DNA from 3 places in the Streptomyces sp. NPDC014006 genome. Region 3 is predicted to be linked to each of the others. Evidence: riboswitches for the same ligand, from Rfam matches in the RefSeq annotation. Region 3 holds a riboswitch; each other region holds the start of a gene.
What was found. Region 3 has a riboswitch for cyclic di-AMP ahead of ACF1GV_RS32315 (M23 family metallopeptidase). Riboswitches for the same ligand answer to the same signal wherever they lie in the genome.

Region 1 (4,399 bases), on a different contig from region 3:
CTATGTGCCGGTGGGCGCCACCCTGGGCAGGGAGTGGATCTTCAAGAAGGTCTACTCGTCCATGGACCGCGTCCTGGTCCACTCGGCGAGCTTCGGCTCCAATGCCCAGGCGATGGCATGCGGCCTCGCCGTACTGTCGGTCATGGAGCAGGAGCAGATCGTCGCCGGGGTGCGCAGGACCGGCGAGCTGCTGAGGTCCCGGCTCGCCGCGCTGACCGAGAAGTACGAACTGCTCGCCGACGTCCGCGGCCGAGGCCTGATGATCGGCATCGAGTTCGGCCGGCCCGCCTCGCTGAAGCTGCGCAGCCGCTGGACCATGCTCCAGGCCGCCCGTAAGGGCCTGTTCGCACAGATGGTGGTCGTGCCGCTGCTCCAGCGGCATCGGATCCTCACCCAGGTCTCCGGCGACCACCTCGAAGTGATCAAGCTGATCCCGCCGCTGATCATCGACGAGGCGGACGTGGACCGCTTCGTCGACGCCTTCACCGCCGTGATGGACGACGCGCACAGCGGCAACGGGCTGATGTGGGACTTCGGCAAGACGCTGATCAAGCAGGCCGTGACGAACCGGTAGCGGCACACGGCGGGCCGGGCCGGGCCGGGTGGGTGAGCCGCGCGGGCAGTGGCAGACTTTGCCTCTGAGGCAACAAATTTGCCACAGAGGCAAGCCTGCGGCTGAATGGGGACATGAGTTCCTCCGAGTCCCCTGCGGAACCGGCCGGCGGCCTGCCCGCGGTGGCCCCGCAGCTGCGGTCCCTGCGCCGCCGCGCCGGCCTCACCCTGGAGGCCGCCGCCCGCGCCGCCGGACTCTCCCCGGCCCATCTGTCCCGCCTGGAGACCGGGCAGCGCCAGCCCTCGCTGCCGATGCTGCTCGCGCTGGCCCGTATCTACGGTACGACCGTCTCGGAGCTGCTCGGCGAGAGCGTCGCCGAGCGGGACGCCGTGGTGCGCGGCTCCGACATGGAGCCGACGGCGGCCGGCGGCTGGACGTACCGGCAGGCCGGCGCGCCGGGCCGCGGTATGCAGGCCCTGCGGGTGCAGGTGCCCTATGGCGCGCAGGGTGACATCGTGCGCGTACACCCCGGCGAGGAGTGGCTGTACGTCCTGACCGGACGGCTCAGGCTGCGCCTGGGGGACACCACCCACCGGCTCGGCCCGGGGGACAGCGCGCACTTCGACTCCATGACCCCGCACCGGATCGCCGCCGACGACCCCGCCGGTCTGGAGCTGCTGTTCGTCCACACCCTGCTGCAGAGCCCCACGGCCACGCTGTGCCTGGGGCCCGCCCACCCTGGAGAGGCGCGATGAGCAACGTCGAGGAGAAGTTCCCCCGGACCCTGTGGATCCGGCTCATCATCTACATCGCCGTCGGCCATGTCCTGGCCGGCTTCGTCTGGCTGCTGTTCGAGCTGGGCGCCCGGCAGTAGGCCCCTCGGCGGGCACGGCGGGCACGGCCGGCCGCGCGGTCGCTTCCGCAGCTCAGTCGAGCAGGCGTGCCCGCAGCCGCTCCCGGGTCTCGGGGGTGAGCCGCAGTCCCTGCTCCAGGTAGGCGTCGACGCCGCCCCAGGTCTCCTCGATGGTCTCCAGCGCCGCAGTGAGGTACTCGGCGCGCGCGTCGAAGAGCGGGCTGAGCAGCTCCATCACCTCGGGCGTGTAGGCCGACTCGGCCGAGCCGCTGCGGCGCACCTTGTAGCGGCGGTGCTTCTCGTTGGACTTCAGGTAGTCCTCGACGATGGCGTCCTTCTCCACGCCCAGGGCGAGCAGGGTGACCGCTATCGACAGGCCCGCGCGGTCCTTGCCCGCGGCGCAGTGCATCAGGGCCGGGACGTTGTCCTCGGCGAGCGCGTGCAGCACCCGGGAGTGCTCGGCGGTGCGCTCCTTGATGATCGTGCGGTAGGAGGCGATCATCCGGTTCGCTCCCTTGCCGTCGGCGAGGATGCCGCGCAGCTGCTCGAGATCGCCGTCGCGCACCATCTTCCAGAACTCGGCGCCGTCCGCCGGGTCCGACAGCGGCAGATTGACGTTGCGCACGCCCGGCAGCTCGACGTCCGGCCCCTCCAGCGTCTGGTCGGCCGCGTTGCGGAAGTCGAAGATCGTGTGCAGCCCCAGGGTGGCGAGGTACGCCGCGTCCTCGGGCGTCGCGTGAGCGAGGTGGCCGCTGCGGAACAGCACGCCGTGCCGCACCCGCCGACCGTCGATCGTGGGAAGTCCGCCCACGTCTCGGAAGTTGCGCACTCCGGCCAGCTCGGGTTCGGTCGACGGCACCTGCTGCGTCACGAAGGGCTCCTCCCGCTCGTACCCGCCGACGCGGCTCGAATGGCCGACGGGCTGCCCTTCGACGATACGACATGGATTCCCGGGGCAACCGGTTGCACCGGCCTCCCGACCGAGGTGTACGAATGGGCTGGTAATCCCTCGGCGTCACATCTGGGCTTTCTGCCCGAATTGGCCTCTTGTTCCCAACTCGCGTGGAAATAGGGGTCACTGGAAGGTGAGCGCGTGAGGAGCGTCATAACCGTGACCGTCCGTCGTACGTCATGTCCACGTAATGGCGGTGGATTTGCTGGTGAATTGACGAGCTGACAGCAGATCGAATTCACGCAGTGTGACGGCGGATTCCCTCATTGGATCACGATAAACGCCCGTTCACGCAACCTCCTGCTTGTCCCTGTGCGTCCTGCTCGCTTACGTTCCCACCGAATCCGGACGGACGCCGAATCCTGCCGCCGTCCGGCGCACCGCACCCACCCACCCGACGCACGGCAGGAGCGGGGGACCCACAGGTACGACCGCCTGTTCCGGTTCCCGGAACGGCTATGGGGTGAAGCCGCACCCAGCGGCCGGGCATCTCCAGCCCGAACCCGACAGCTCACCTCGCAGGCGCCGGAGAGGAAAAGCGCCATGCCCGCAAAGGGTAAGCACCGTCGTCCGAAGACCCAGCGTCTCGCCCGCACTCTCGCCGTCGTCGGCACCGGTGGCGCCGCGCTCGCGCTGCCGCTCATGGGCGCCGCCGGAGCGCACGCCGCCACGCCGCAGAGCGCCGCCCAGTCGGTGTCCGCCAAGGCCGTCCAGAGCCTGCCGTCCGCCGAGAAGAAGGCGACGCGGTCCGGGGTGCGCCTCTACACCGTCAAGTCCGGCGACTACCTGTCGAAGATCGCCGACGAGCAGCATGTCGCCGGCGGCTGGAAGAAGCTGTACGAGGACAACCGTGAGGTCGTCGGCAGCGACCCGTCGCTCATCCACCCCGGTCTGAAGCTGACCCTCGGCAAGAAGGCCGCCGTGGCGCACAAGGCCGCCCCGTCGCACAAGAGCGAGGCGCCCGCGCACAAGTCCGCCGCCAAGCCCGCGAAGGCCGCCGAGCCCGCCCGGTCGACGAGCACCGCCGCCGGCTTCACCCTCCCGGTCAGCGGCGCCACCATCGGCACCGCCTACCACACCGCCGGCAGCATGTGGGCCAGCGGCTACCACACCGGCGTCGACTTCGTCGTCCCGACCGGCACCACCGTCAAGGCCGTCGGCGCGGGCACCGTCGTCTCCGCCGGCTGGGGCGGCGCCTACGGCAACCAGGTCGTCATCAAGCTGAACGACGGCTACTACGCCCAGTACGCCCACCTGTCCCAGCTCTCCGTCTCGGCCGGCCAGACCGTGACCGCGGGCCAGCAGCTCGGCCTGTCCGGCGCGACCGGCAACGTGACCGGCCCGCACCTGCACTTCGAGATCCGCACCACGCCGGACTACGGCTCCGACGTGGACCCGGTCGCCTACCTGCGCGCCCACGGCGTCACCGTCGGCTGACCCCGCGCCGCCCCGGCGGCCACCCGTCTGACACGCCACCAAGGCCGGACCCCGATCCACGGGCGTCCGGCCTTCGGTGTGTCCGGCCCCTCGATGTGTCCGGACCGGCCGGGGTTTTCCGGCCGGAGCGCTTATTCCCGACACGGCCGGACATGTGGAGTGGCTTATCTCACCGCCCGTCAACCCTTGCCTACGGTCGCGTAAGTCACATTCGAGGGTGAATCATGGACTGCTGTGGCAGACGATTCGAAGAGTGACAGCAGAGCAGTGATCGGGTCGTACGTGGCGGTGGGGGACAGCTTCACCGAGGGCGTCGGTGATCCCGGCCCCGACGGGCAGTTCGTGGGCTGGGCCGACCGTTTCGCCGTACTCCTCGCCGACCGGCGACCCGAAGGCGACTTCACCTACACGAACCTCGCAGTACGCGGCAGACTCCTCGACCAGATCGTGGACGAGCAGGTCCCGCGGGCCGTCGAACTCGCCCCCGACCTCGTGTCGTTCTGCGCCGGCGGCAACGACATCATCCGGCCCGGCACCGACCCCGACGAGGTCGCCGAGCGGTTCGAGAGGGCGGTCGCGCAGCTCGCCGCGGCGGCCGGCACGG
Region 2 (4,399 bases), on a different contig from region 3:
CGAGCTGGGCAGCACGTGCGGCTCGGAGACGACCGTCATGATGTCCGGTGCGTGCCCGCCGCCCGCACCCTCGGTGTGGTACGAGTGGATGCCGCGCCCGGCGATCGCGGCGAGCGTGTCGCCGACGAAACCGGCCTCGTTGAGGGTGTCGGTGTGGATGGCGACCTGCACGCCGGTCATGTCCGCCACGGTCAGCGCGGCGTCGATGACGGCCGGGGTCGCGCCCCAGTCCTCGTGGATCTTCAGGCCCGCGGCTCCGCCGCGGATCTGGGACAGCATCGCCTCGTGCGAGACGGTGTTGCCCTTGCCGAGGAAGCCGACGTTGACGGGGTAGGCCTCCATCGCCTCGAACATCCGGGCGAGGTGCCAGGGTCCGGGCGTGACGGTGGTCGCCTTGGAGCCCTCGGCGGGTCCGGTGCCACCGCCGACGAGGGTGGTGATGCCGGAGGCGAGGGCCTCGTCGGCGACCTGGGGGCAGATGAAGTGCACGTGCGCGTCGATGGCGCCGGCGGTCAGGATACGCCCGTTGCCCGCGATGACCTCGGTCTCGGGGCCGAGTACGAGGTCGGGGTGGACGCCGTCCATGGTGTCGGGGTTGCCGGCCTTGCCGATGCCGGTGACGCGGCCGTCGCGGATGCCGACGTCGGCCTTGATCACACCCCAGTGGTCGACGATGACGACGCCGGTGATCACGGTGTCGGGGGTGCCGTCCGCGCGGGTCGCCCGGGACTGGCCCATGGACTCGCGGATGACCTTGCCGCCGCCGAAGACGGCCTCGTCGCCGGAGCGTCCGGGGCCGCCCGAGCGGTCCTCCTCGATCTCGATCAGCAGGTCGGTGTCGGCGAGCCGGATGCGGTCGCCGGTGGTCGGGCCGAACAGGTCGGCGTAGGCGCCGCGGGAGATCTCAGGCATCGAGGGCACCTCCGACCTGGCCGCGCAGGCCGGACACCACGCGGGCACCGGCGAGGGGGACGAGTTCGACGTCGGCCGGCAGACCCGGCTCGAAGCGCACGGCGGTGCCGGCGGCGACGTTCAGCCGCTTGCCGTGGGCGGCGGCACGGTCGAACTCCAGGCCGGGGTTGGCCTCGGCGAAGTGGTAGTGGGAGCCGACCTGGACGGGACGGTCGGCGGCGTTGAGGACGGTCAGCCGGGTGACCTCGAGCCCTTCGTTGCACACGACGGGGTCCTCGGCGAAGAGGATCTCTCCGGGAATCATGGCGGGTCCCCCGTCAGATGATCGGCTCGTGGACGGTGACGAGCTTGGTCCCGTCCGGGAAGGTGGCCTCGACCTGTACGTCGTGGATCATCTCGGCGACGCCTTCCATGACGTCGTCCCGGGTGAGCAGCTTGCGTCCGGTGGCCATCAGCTCGGCGACGGTGCGGCCGTCCCGGGCGCCCTCGAGGATGTGGGAGGTGATGAGGGCGACCGCTTCGGGGTGGTTGAGCTTGAGGCCGCGGGCCCGGCGCCTGTCGGCCACATCGGCCGCCACATGGATGAGCAGTCTCTCCTGCTCGTGCGGGGTCAGTTGCACGTCCCACCTCACAGTCCTTGCTCCGGACCGTGCGGGGTCCGGCTGCCGCAGCCACCGCGACGGGACAGGTGTAACACACAGACAAATTTCCCGACCGCGCTCAATTGCGGGCAGAAAAGCCCCTGGTGGCATGGGTCGGGAGGCTAGCCCGCCAGAGTTTCAACGACGTTAACCAGCCTTTGATGATCACATGACCGGCGGTAGACCGTCCCCATACCCGACGAGGACCGCCGGGTCAGTGGGCGCCCTGCCGAGACGGACTGACCGTCTGCTCCTGCGCGGACCCCTCCGCCTCCCGCAGCTCCTCGAGTCGCTCCAGACCCCCGGCCTTCCGCCACTGCCCGCCCACACCCAAGCAGAGCGTGAGTTGATCGACCGTTATCTGGAGGTCGTCGACCTGCTCGGCGGATCAATTCGGCCTGCCCCGCGACACCTACCGGGGACTGCGTGCCGCGCGGGCGCTCGTCGCCGAGGCGGTGGCGCTGCGCGCCGTGCTGACGCTGATGCACCAGCGCACCGTGCCGCCACGGGACGGGAGTTGAGTATGCCCCGAGCTGAGTTCAAACCGACCGAACGACGTACCCACTGTCGGCCTATCCGCACGCCTTTTTTTCGGGGGGTCCGAGTTGCGCAAGAGGCGGGGCGAGAGGGCGGAATGAAGGGTTCCGCCGCTGGTCCGGGGCTCGCCGGACAAGTGGACTCCCCATCGAACACAGGGGTAACCACCCGAACGGGTGAGTGGTGAGGAACACCACAAATACCCGGTTCCGTTGGGATTTTCGGACAGTTGTGGGCCAAGATCCCTGACTGACGACAAGCCCCCGCCACAACGGCGGGGCGATCCGGGCGGACGCCGAGTCCTGCCGCCGCCCGGATGACCGGTCGACAGGAGTGGATCGGCAGGAGTGGAGGACCCAAGCACGACGGGTCGCCGGAACGGTCATGCCACGACCGGACCGAGCTGCCCTTGGGGTGAAGCCGCGTCAGCGGCCGGGCTACTTCGCCAGCCCGAATCCGACAGGTCATCCTTCACAGGCGGCTGACGAAGGGTTGCGCATGACTGCGCTCAATCGTGTCCCGTCGCTCATGGCCCGGGCCGGAACGGCTTCCGCCCTGACCATCGCCGCGTTGGGCGGCTCGATCGTGGTCCCGGGCCTCGCCTCGGAGGCCGCCGCCGCGACGCCGGCGACCAAGGCGCTGCAGATCGCCGCGTCCAAGAAGGGCGCGCCGTACCAGTGGGGCGCCACCGGGCCGCGCCGGTTCGACTGCTCGGGACTCACGCTGTACTCGTTCAAGAAGGCCGGCAAGAAGCTGCCGCGTACGGCCGCCCAGCAGTACAACAGGACGCGCCACATCCCGGCCCGCAGCCGTAAGGCCGGAGACCTGGTGTTCTTCCACTCGGGGTCGAACGTCTACCACGTCGGCATCTACGCCGGGAAGAACAAGATCTGGCACGCCCCGAGGACGGGTGACGTGGTGCGCCTGCAGAAGATCTGGACCAGGAGTGTCTGGTACGGCCGGGTGAGCTGACCGGCCGGCCCTCCTCGGTCGTGCCGTCCGCCGACGCGCCGTGGCTCAGCCGAGGAGGGCCGGCAGCGGCTCCCAGCCGTGCTCAGCGCGTTCCTGCCGCCCCGCCGGACGTCGACGACAGCCGCCCGGCGGGGGGTCCATAGGGCCGATGTGACGTGCCGTCGGCTCAGCAGGGATGTGGCTTCGGTTCCGCCTGGCCCGGCGAGGGGACCGGCTCCGGGGGGAGCGCCCAGGGCAGCTCGATGGCGACCGTCTTGCCGCCCTCGCGGGTGGGGCGGACGCGGAGTCTGCCGCCGCACTCGGCGGCCAGCCAGCGGATGATGACCATGCCGCGGCCGTTGTCCTGCTGGACGGCCGCCGGCAGCCGCTTGGGGAAGCGGGGGTGACTGTCGGTGACGCCGATCCGCAGCAGTTCGTCGCGGTCGAGCACGACGTCCACCGTGAACGTCGGGGATTGCCCGAACGTGTGCTGAACGGAGTTCGTGGCCAGTTCGGAGACGATCAACCGGATGCTGTCCGCCAGCTCCGCGTCCGACGGCAGACCCCATTCCGCCAGGGTGCCGGCCACGAAGCCGCGGGCCGCGGACACCGAGGCGGGATCGCTCGGCAGAGTGATGGATGCTTCCAGGTGGTCTGCCATGGCGACGTCGTCCCTTTCCCACGGGACCGCAGTCCGGCACGGAGCCGGTGGTTCGAGTACGGTCCCGGACTGGTGCTTCGCCGCCAGACTGCCATCACCGCACCGCTCCCGGAGGCGATCCACCGAGTTATGCATATATCTGTCGCTCGAAGCGGTGAACTCTGCCACGGCGGACCGTGTCCGGGCGGCTCGGACGGAGTAAGGAGGGGCGCATGCAGCATGGTCCCGCGGTGCGCCGCCGGAAGCTGGGCGCCGAACTGCGCGCGCTGCGCGCCCGGGCGGGACTCACCAGCGGGGAGGCGGCCCGGCTGGTGGGCTGGCACCAGTCGAAAGTCAGCCGGATCGAGACCGGCTCGAGTGGCGCGAAACCGTCCGACGTGCGCTTACTGCTGGACGCGTACGGCGTCGACGACGACGAACTGCGTGACCTGCTGCTGGTGCTGGCGGGCTCCCAGGTCGGCGGCCGGGAGCACTGGTGGCATGCCTACCGCGGGGTGCTGCCCCCCACGTACCGCGACTTCATCAGTCTGGAGTCGCAGGCCAGCGCGATGCGCACGCTGGAGACCTCGGTCGTGCCGGGGCTGCTGCAGACGCCCGCCTACGCCCGCGCGGTGACCCGGGCGGCCGTCGGCGCGGTGGACGAGGAGCGGCTGGACGCGCTGGTGGAGGTGCGTCTGGCCCGCCAGGACGTGCTGCA
Region 3 (4,399 bases):
GTCCTCGCCTCCGACGCCGAGGGCGCGGACGCCGCCCTGGACCGTCTGGCGAAGCTGGTCTCCGAGGGTCTCGAGGAGCTCCCCGAGACCGTCTGAGTCACGCCTGACCGTCCGAGTCACGCATAAAGAAGCCGCGTCGGCCTTTCAGGGCCGGCGCGGCTTCGCTTTTCCCGTCCACCATGAGGCGACGCGGACGGAAATTGACGGCACGAGGTAAAAGGCCAGCCCATGAAAAGGGCATCCCTTTCAGTGGGCGCGCATATCCCTCTCTTTGTATACGGCGCTCGTGTTAATGCCGTAGGCCCGACGTGTTTACGGGGTGTTGCGAACTTCTCACACGCTCGGGTCGGTCGCCGCCGAAGAAGCGCAGCCGATACGCGGCGGTGGAACGCTCGGTGTGCAGGGCGGCGACCGCACGCGCGCGTTCCCCGTCGCCACGCGCCACCGCGTCCGCGATCGCACCGTGCTCGGCCCAGGACCTGACGGGGTCGGCCGACGGCTCCACGGCGTACATCCAGGCGATCTTGTGGCGCAGCTGAGTGAGTGTGGCGGTCAGCGCCTGGCTGCCGCACGCCTGGACGAGCGTCTCGTGGAACCAGCCGCCCAGGGAGCGCAAGTCGTCGCCGGTGCCGTGCCTGGCCCGGTCCTGACCGAGCCGCACCAGGCCGCGCAGCACCTTCAGATGCGCCTCGGTGCGCCGCTGGGCGGCCCGCGCCACACCGAGCGGCTCCAGCAGCATCCGCATCTCCAGCAGGTCGGCCGCTTCCTGCTCGGTGGGCTCGGCCACGCACGCGCCCGCGTGCCGTCGCGTCACGACGAAGCCCTCGGCCTCCAGGGTGCGCAACGCCTCCCGCACGGGCACCCGGGAGACGCCGTACCGGCGCGCGAGGAGTTCCTCGGTGAGCCGGCTGCCGCGCTCATGGACACCGGCGACGATGTCGTCCCGGATCGCCGTGCACACCGAGTGCGCCGGAATACGCATGTCCGACCTCCGCCTTGAGCCCCGTGAAACGCCGACGATGGACGCGTGTTCCGTGACTCTATTCCAAGGGGGCCGAATTTCCGACGGCAGGCCGGATTCCATGGATATTTTTTGGTCACCTCGCCGGGGTTCTCCGGGACGAAGAGGCGGGTATGAAGAGGCGGGGACGAAGAGCCGGAAAACGGAGAAAGCCCCGGCGCGATGCGCCGGGGCTTCCCCGAGTGGGTGCCGTGCTCGGGTGTCAGACGTTCACGCCGTGCGCGCGCAGATAGGCGATCGGGTCCATGTCGGAGCCGTACTCGGGGCTGGTGCGCGCCTCGAAGTGCAGGTGCGGGCCGGTGACGTTGCCGGTCGCGCCGGACAGACCGATCTGCTGGCCGGCGACGACCTGCTGGCCGACCACGACATCGATCGACGACAGGTGCCCGTACTGGGTGTACGTGCCGTCGTGCATGCGGATGACGATCTGGTTGCCGTAGGCGCCGCCCCAGCCGGTCTCGACGACGGTGCCGTAGCCCACCGCGTGCACGGTGGTGCCGGTGGCGGCGTGGAAGTCGATGCCGGTGTGGTGGCCGGAGGACCACAGGGAGCTGCTGGCCTGGTAACCGGTGGAGACGTAGGAGTGCGCGATCGGGGCCACGAAGGTGGTCAGGCGCTTGCGCTCGGCCTCACGGGCGGCGCGCTCCTTGGCCTCGTGGGCGCGCTCGGCGGCGGCCTCGCGCGCGGCCTCCTCGATGGCCTTCTGCTCGGCGGCCTGCTTCTGGGCCTCCGCCTGGGCGTCGATCTGGGCGGCGAGCGAGTCGTCGACGCTGATCACGGGGAGCAGACCGGTCTGCTCGGCGGAGGTGTCGGCGGCGAGGGCGGGGGCCGCGAGGGTGCCGATGACGCCGGTGGTGGTGAGCGCGGCGATTCCGGCGGCCTGCGCGGTGGTGCGCTTCATCCGGCTGGGACGACGGTGCTTCCCGGTGGCGCTGACGAACGCCATGTGGTGGCTTGTCCTTTCCTTCCCTCTCGCCTACCGGGTTAGCTGACGGGTTCGGAGCAGGAAGGTCTCCTACGAGCACCCTCGCGGGCACCCGATTCACCCCAGGGACGTGTGGGTCCCCGGCTCCCCTGGCTCGCGCCGTACGGGGACTCGGCGATGACTGTCCGGTGCCGCGGGTGCGGCGCTATGCCTGACGGACAGCCCGGACGAAGCTACGGTGATCGGCCTTCAATCCTCAAACGAAACAGGAGTTTTGTAGCGCATCCCACAGGCCAGAAAGGCAACCTCCGCCCCAATTCGGGCATATGTGGGATGCGGCGCCTTCAATCACAAACAGACCCGGGGATACGGCAAGGGCCCTGGTGCTCCGTCAGACACCAGGGCCCCGCACGCGTGCGGCTACTCCGCGCTCACCACCGTGACGTCGCCGATCCCGAGGGCCTCGACGGGCTCCTTGATCTGCGCCGCGTCACCGACCAGTACGGTCACCAGACGGTTCACCGGGAAGGCGTTCACGACCGCCGCCGTGGCCTCCACGGTGCCGGTCGCGGCGAGCTGCCGGTACAGCGTCGCCTGGTAGTCGTCGGGCAGATGCTGCTCGACCTGGTCGGCGAGCGTGCCCGCGACGGCGGCCGCGGTCTCGTACTTCAGCGGTGCCACCCCGACGAGGTTCTGCACGGCGACGTCGCGCTCGGCGTCGGTCAGGCCGTCCGCCGCCAGGGTGCGCAGCACCGTGAAGAGGTCGTGCAGCGCCGGACCGGTGTTCGGCGTGTCCACGGAACCGCTGATGGCGAGCATCGCCGCGCCCGTGCCGTCGGGGGCGGAGCGCAGCACCTGGCTGAAGGCGCGCACACCGTAGGTGTAGCCCTTCTCCTCGCGCAGGACGCGGTCCAGGCGGGAGGTGAGGGTGCCGCCCAGGCAGTACGTGCCGAGCACCTGGGCGGGCCACACACGGTCGTGCCGGTCGGGGCCGATCCGGCCGATGAGCAGCTGCGTCTGGACGGCGCCGGGGCGGTCCACGATGACGACGCGGCCGGTGTCGTCAGCGGTCACCGCCGGCACGGGACGCGGCTCGGTGCGCGAACCCGTCCAGGCGCCCACGGTGTCACCGAGGAGGTCGTCGAGGTCGAGACCGGTCAGATCGCCGACGACCACCGCGGTCGCGGTGGCGGGGCGCACATGCCGCTCGTAGAAGGCGCGTACGGCGGCCGCGTCGACGGCTGCGACCGTCTCCTCGGTGCCCTGACGCGGGCGCGACATGCGGGAGTCCGCCGGGAAGAGCTCCTTGGACATCTCCTTGGCGGCGCGGCGGGCCGGGCTGGCCAGCTCGTGCGGGATCTCGTCGAGGCGGTTGCGCACCAGCCGTTCGATCTCGCTGTCGGCGAAGGCGGGCGCCCTGAGGGCGTCGGCGAGCAGGCCGAGGCCCTTGGCCAGCCGGGAGGCGGGCACCTCCAGGCTGAGGCGGACGCCCGGGTGGTCGGCGTGCGCGTCGAGGGTGGCGCCGGCGCGCTCCAGCTCGGCGGCGAACTCCTCGGCGGAATGCTTGTCCGTGCCCTCGGAGAAGGCGCGCGCCATGATCGTGGCGACGCCGTCCAGGCCGGCGGGCTCGGCGTCCAGGGGCGCGGCCAGGAGCACCTCGACGGCGACGACCTGCTGGCCGGGGCGGTGGCAGCGCAGCACCGTCAGGCCGTTGTCGAGCGTGCCGCGCTCGGGGGCCGGAAACGCCCACGGCCTGGCCTCGCCCGCCTGGGGCTGGGGGTGGAAGTCCATCGTGGCGAGCTCGGTCACTTGGCCGTCTCCTCGTTCTTGTCGCCGGCCTCTACGGTCGCTTCCTGCTCAGGGTCCTCGGGCACATCGGCGTCCGGTACGGCCTCCGGGGTCTTCGGCTCGTACACGAGCACCGCGCGGTTGTCGGGGCGCAGCCGGGCCTTGGCGACCTCCTGCACCTCCTCGGGCGTCACCTCGAGCACGCGCTGAACGGCGGTGAGGGCGAGCTGCGGGTCACCGAACAGGACGGCATAGCGGCACAGTTCGTCGGCGCGGCCGGCGACGGTACCGAGCCGGTCCAGCCACTCGCGCTCCAGCTGGGCCTGCGCGCGTTCCATCTCCTCGGCCGTGGGGCCCTCCGCGGCGAACCGGGCGAGCTCCTCGTCGATCGCGGCCTCGATGACCGGCACCTCGACGTCACCGGACGTCTTCACGTCCAGCCAGCCCAGGGAGGGCGCTCCGGCGAGGCGCAGCAGCCCGAAGCCGGCCGCGACAGCCGTACGGTCCCGGCGCACGAGCCGGTTGTACAGGCGGGAGGACTCACCGCCGCCGAGGATCGTCAGCGCGAGGTCCGCCGCGTCGCACGCGCGCGTGCCGTCGTGCGGCAGCCGGTAGGCGCCCATCAGGGCGCGCGCGGGGACCTCCTCGCGGACGACCTCGCGCAG

Region 1: linked by a shared signal. The riboswitch ahead of ACF1GV_RS07365 (peptidoglycan DD-metalloendopeptidase family protein) and the one ahead of ACF1GV_RS32315 (M23 family metallopeptidase) in region 3 are both predicted to bind cyclic di-AMP.
Region 2: linked by a shared signal. The riboswitch ahead of ACF1GV_RS20345 (C40 family peptidase) and the one ahead of ACF1GV_RS32315 (M23 family metallopeptidase) in region 3 are both predicted to bind cyclic di-AMP.

What each region holds. Positions count from the first base shown of each region.
Region 1 is NZ_JBICAJ010000002.1:195,646-200,044, reverse strand. Features, by position in the region: gene ACF1GV_RS07385 (aspartate aminotransferase family protein) at 1-574, shown strand, start outside; gene ACF1GV_RS07380 (helix-turn-helix domain-containing protein) at 688-1,308, shown strand; gene ACF1GV_RS07375 (DUF6126 family protein) at 1,305-1,427, shown strand; gene ACF1GV_RS07370 (tyrosine-protein phosphatase) at 1,480-2,277, opposite strand; cyclic di-AMP (ydaO/yuaA leader) riboswitch at 2,743-2,896, shown strand; gene ACF1GV_RS07365 (peptidoglycan DD-metalloendopeptidase family protein) at 2,902-3,795, shown strand; gene ACF1GV_RS07360 (SGNH/GDSL hydrolase family protein) at 4,063-4,399, shown strand, end outside.
Region 2 is NZ_JBICAJ010000005.1:460,272-464,670, forward strand. Features, by position in the region: gene ACF1GV_RS20325 (urease subunit alpha) at 1-912, opposite strand, end outside; gene ACF1GV_RS20330 (urease subunit beta) at 905-1,216, opposite strand; gene ACF1GV_RS20335 (urease subunit gamma) at 1,230-1,532, opposite strand; partial or broken gene ACF1GV_RS20340 (hypothetical protein) at 1,807-2,047, shown strand; cyclic di-AMP (ydaO/yuaA leader) riboswitch at 2,374-2,585, shown strand; gene ACF1GV_RS20345 (C40 family peptidase) at 2,589-3,062, shown strand; gene ACF1GV_RS20350 (ATP-binding protein) at 3,229-3,702, opposite strand; gene ACF1GV_RS20355 (helix-turn-helix domain-containing protein) at 3,915-4,399, shown strand, end outside.
Region 3 is NZ_JBICAJ010000011.1:232,809-237,207, forward strand. Features, by position in the region: gene ACF1GV_RS32305 (HPr family phosphocarrier protein) at 1-96, shown strand, start outside; gene ACF1GV_RS32310 (GntR family transcriptional regulator) at 290-982, opposite strand; gene ACF1GV_RS32315 (M23 family metallopeptidase) at 1,224-1,967, opposite strand; cyclic di-AMP (ydaO/yuaA leader) riboswitch at 1,980-2,133, opposite strand; gene ACF1GV_RS32320 (M16 family metallopeptidase) at 2,367-3,755, opposite strand; gene ACF1GV_RS32325 (M16 family metallopeptidase) at 3,752-4,399, opposite strand, start outside.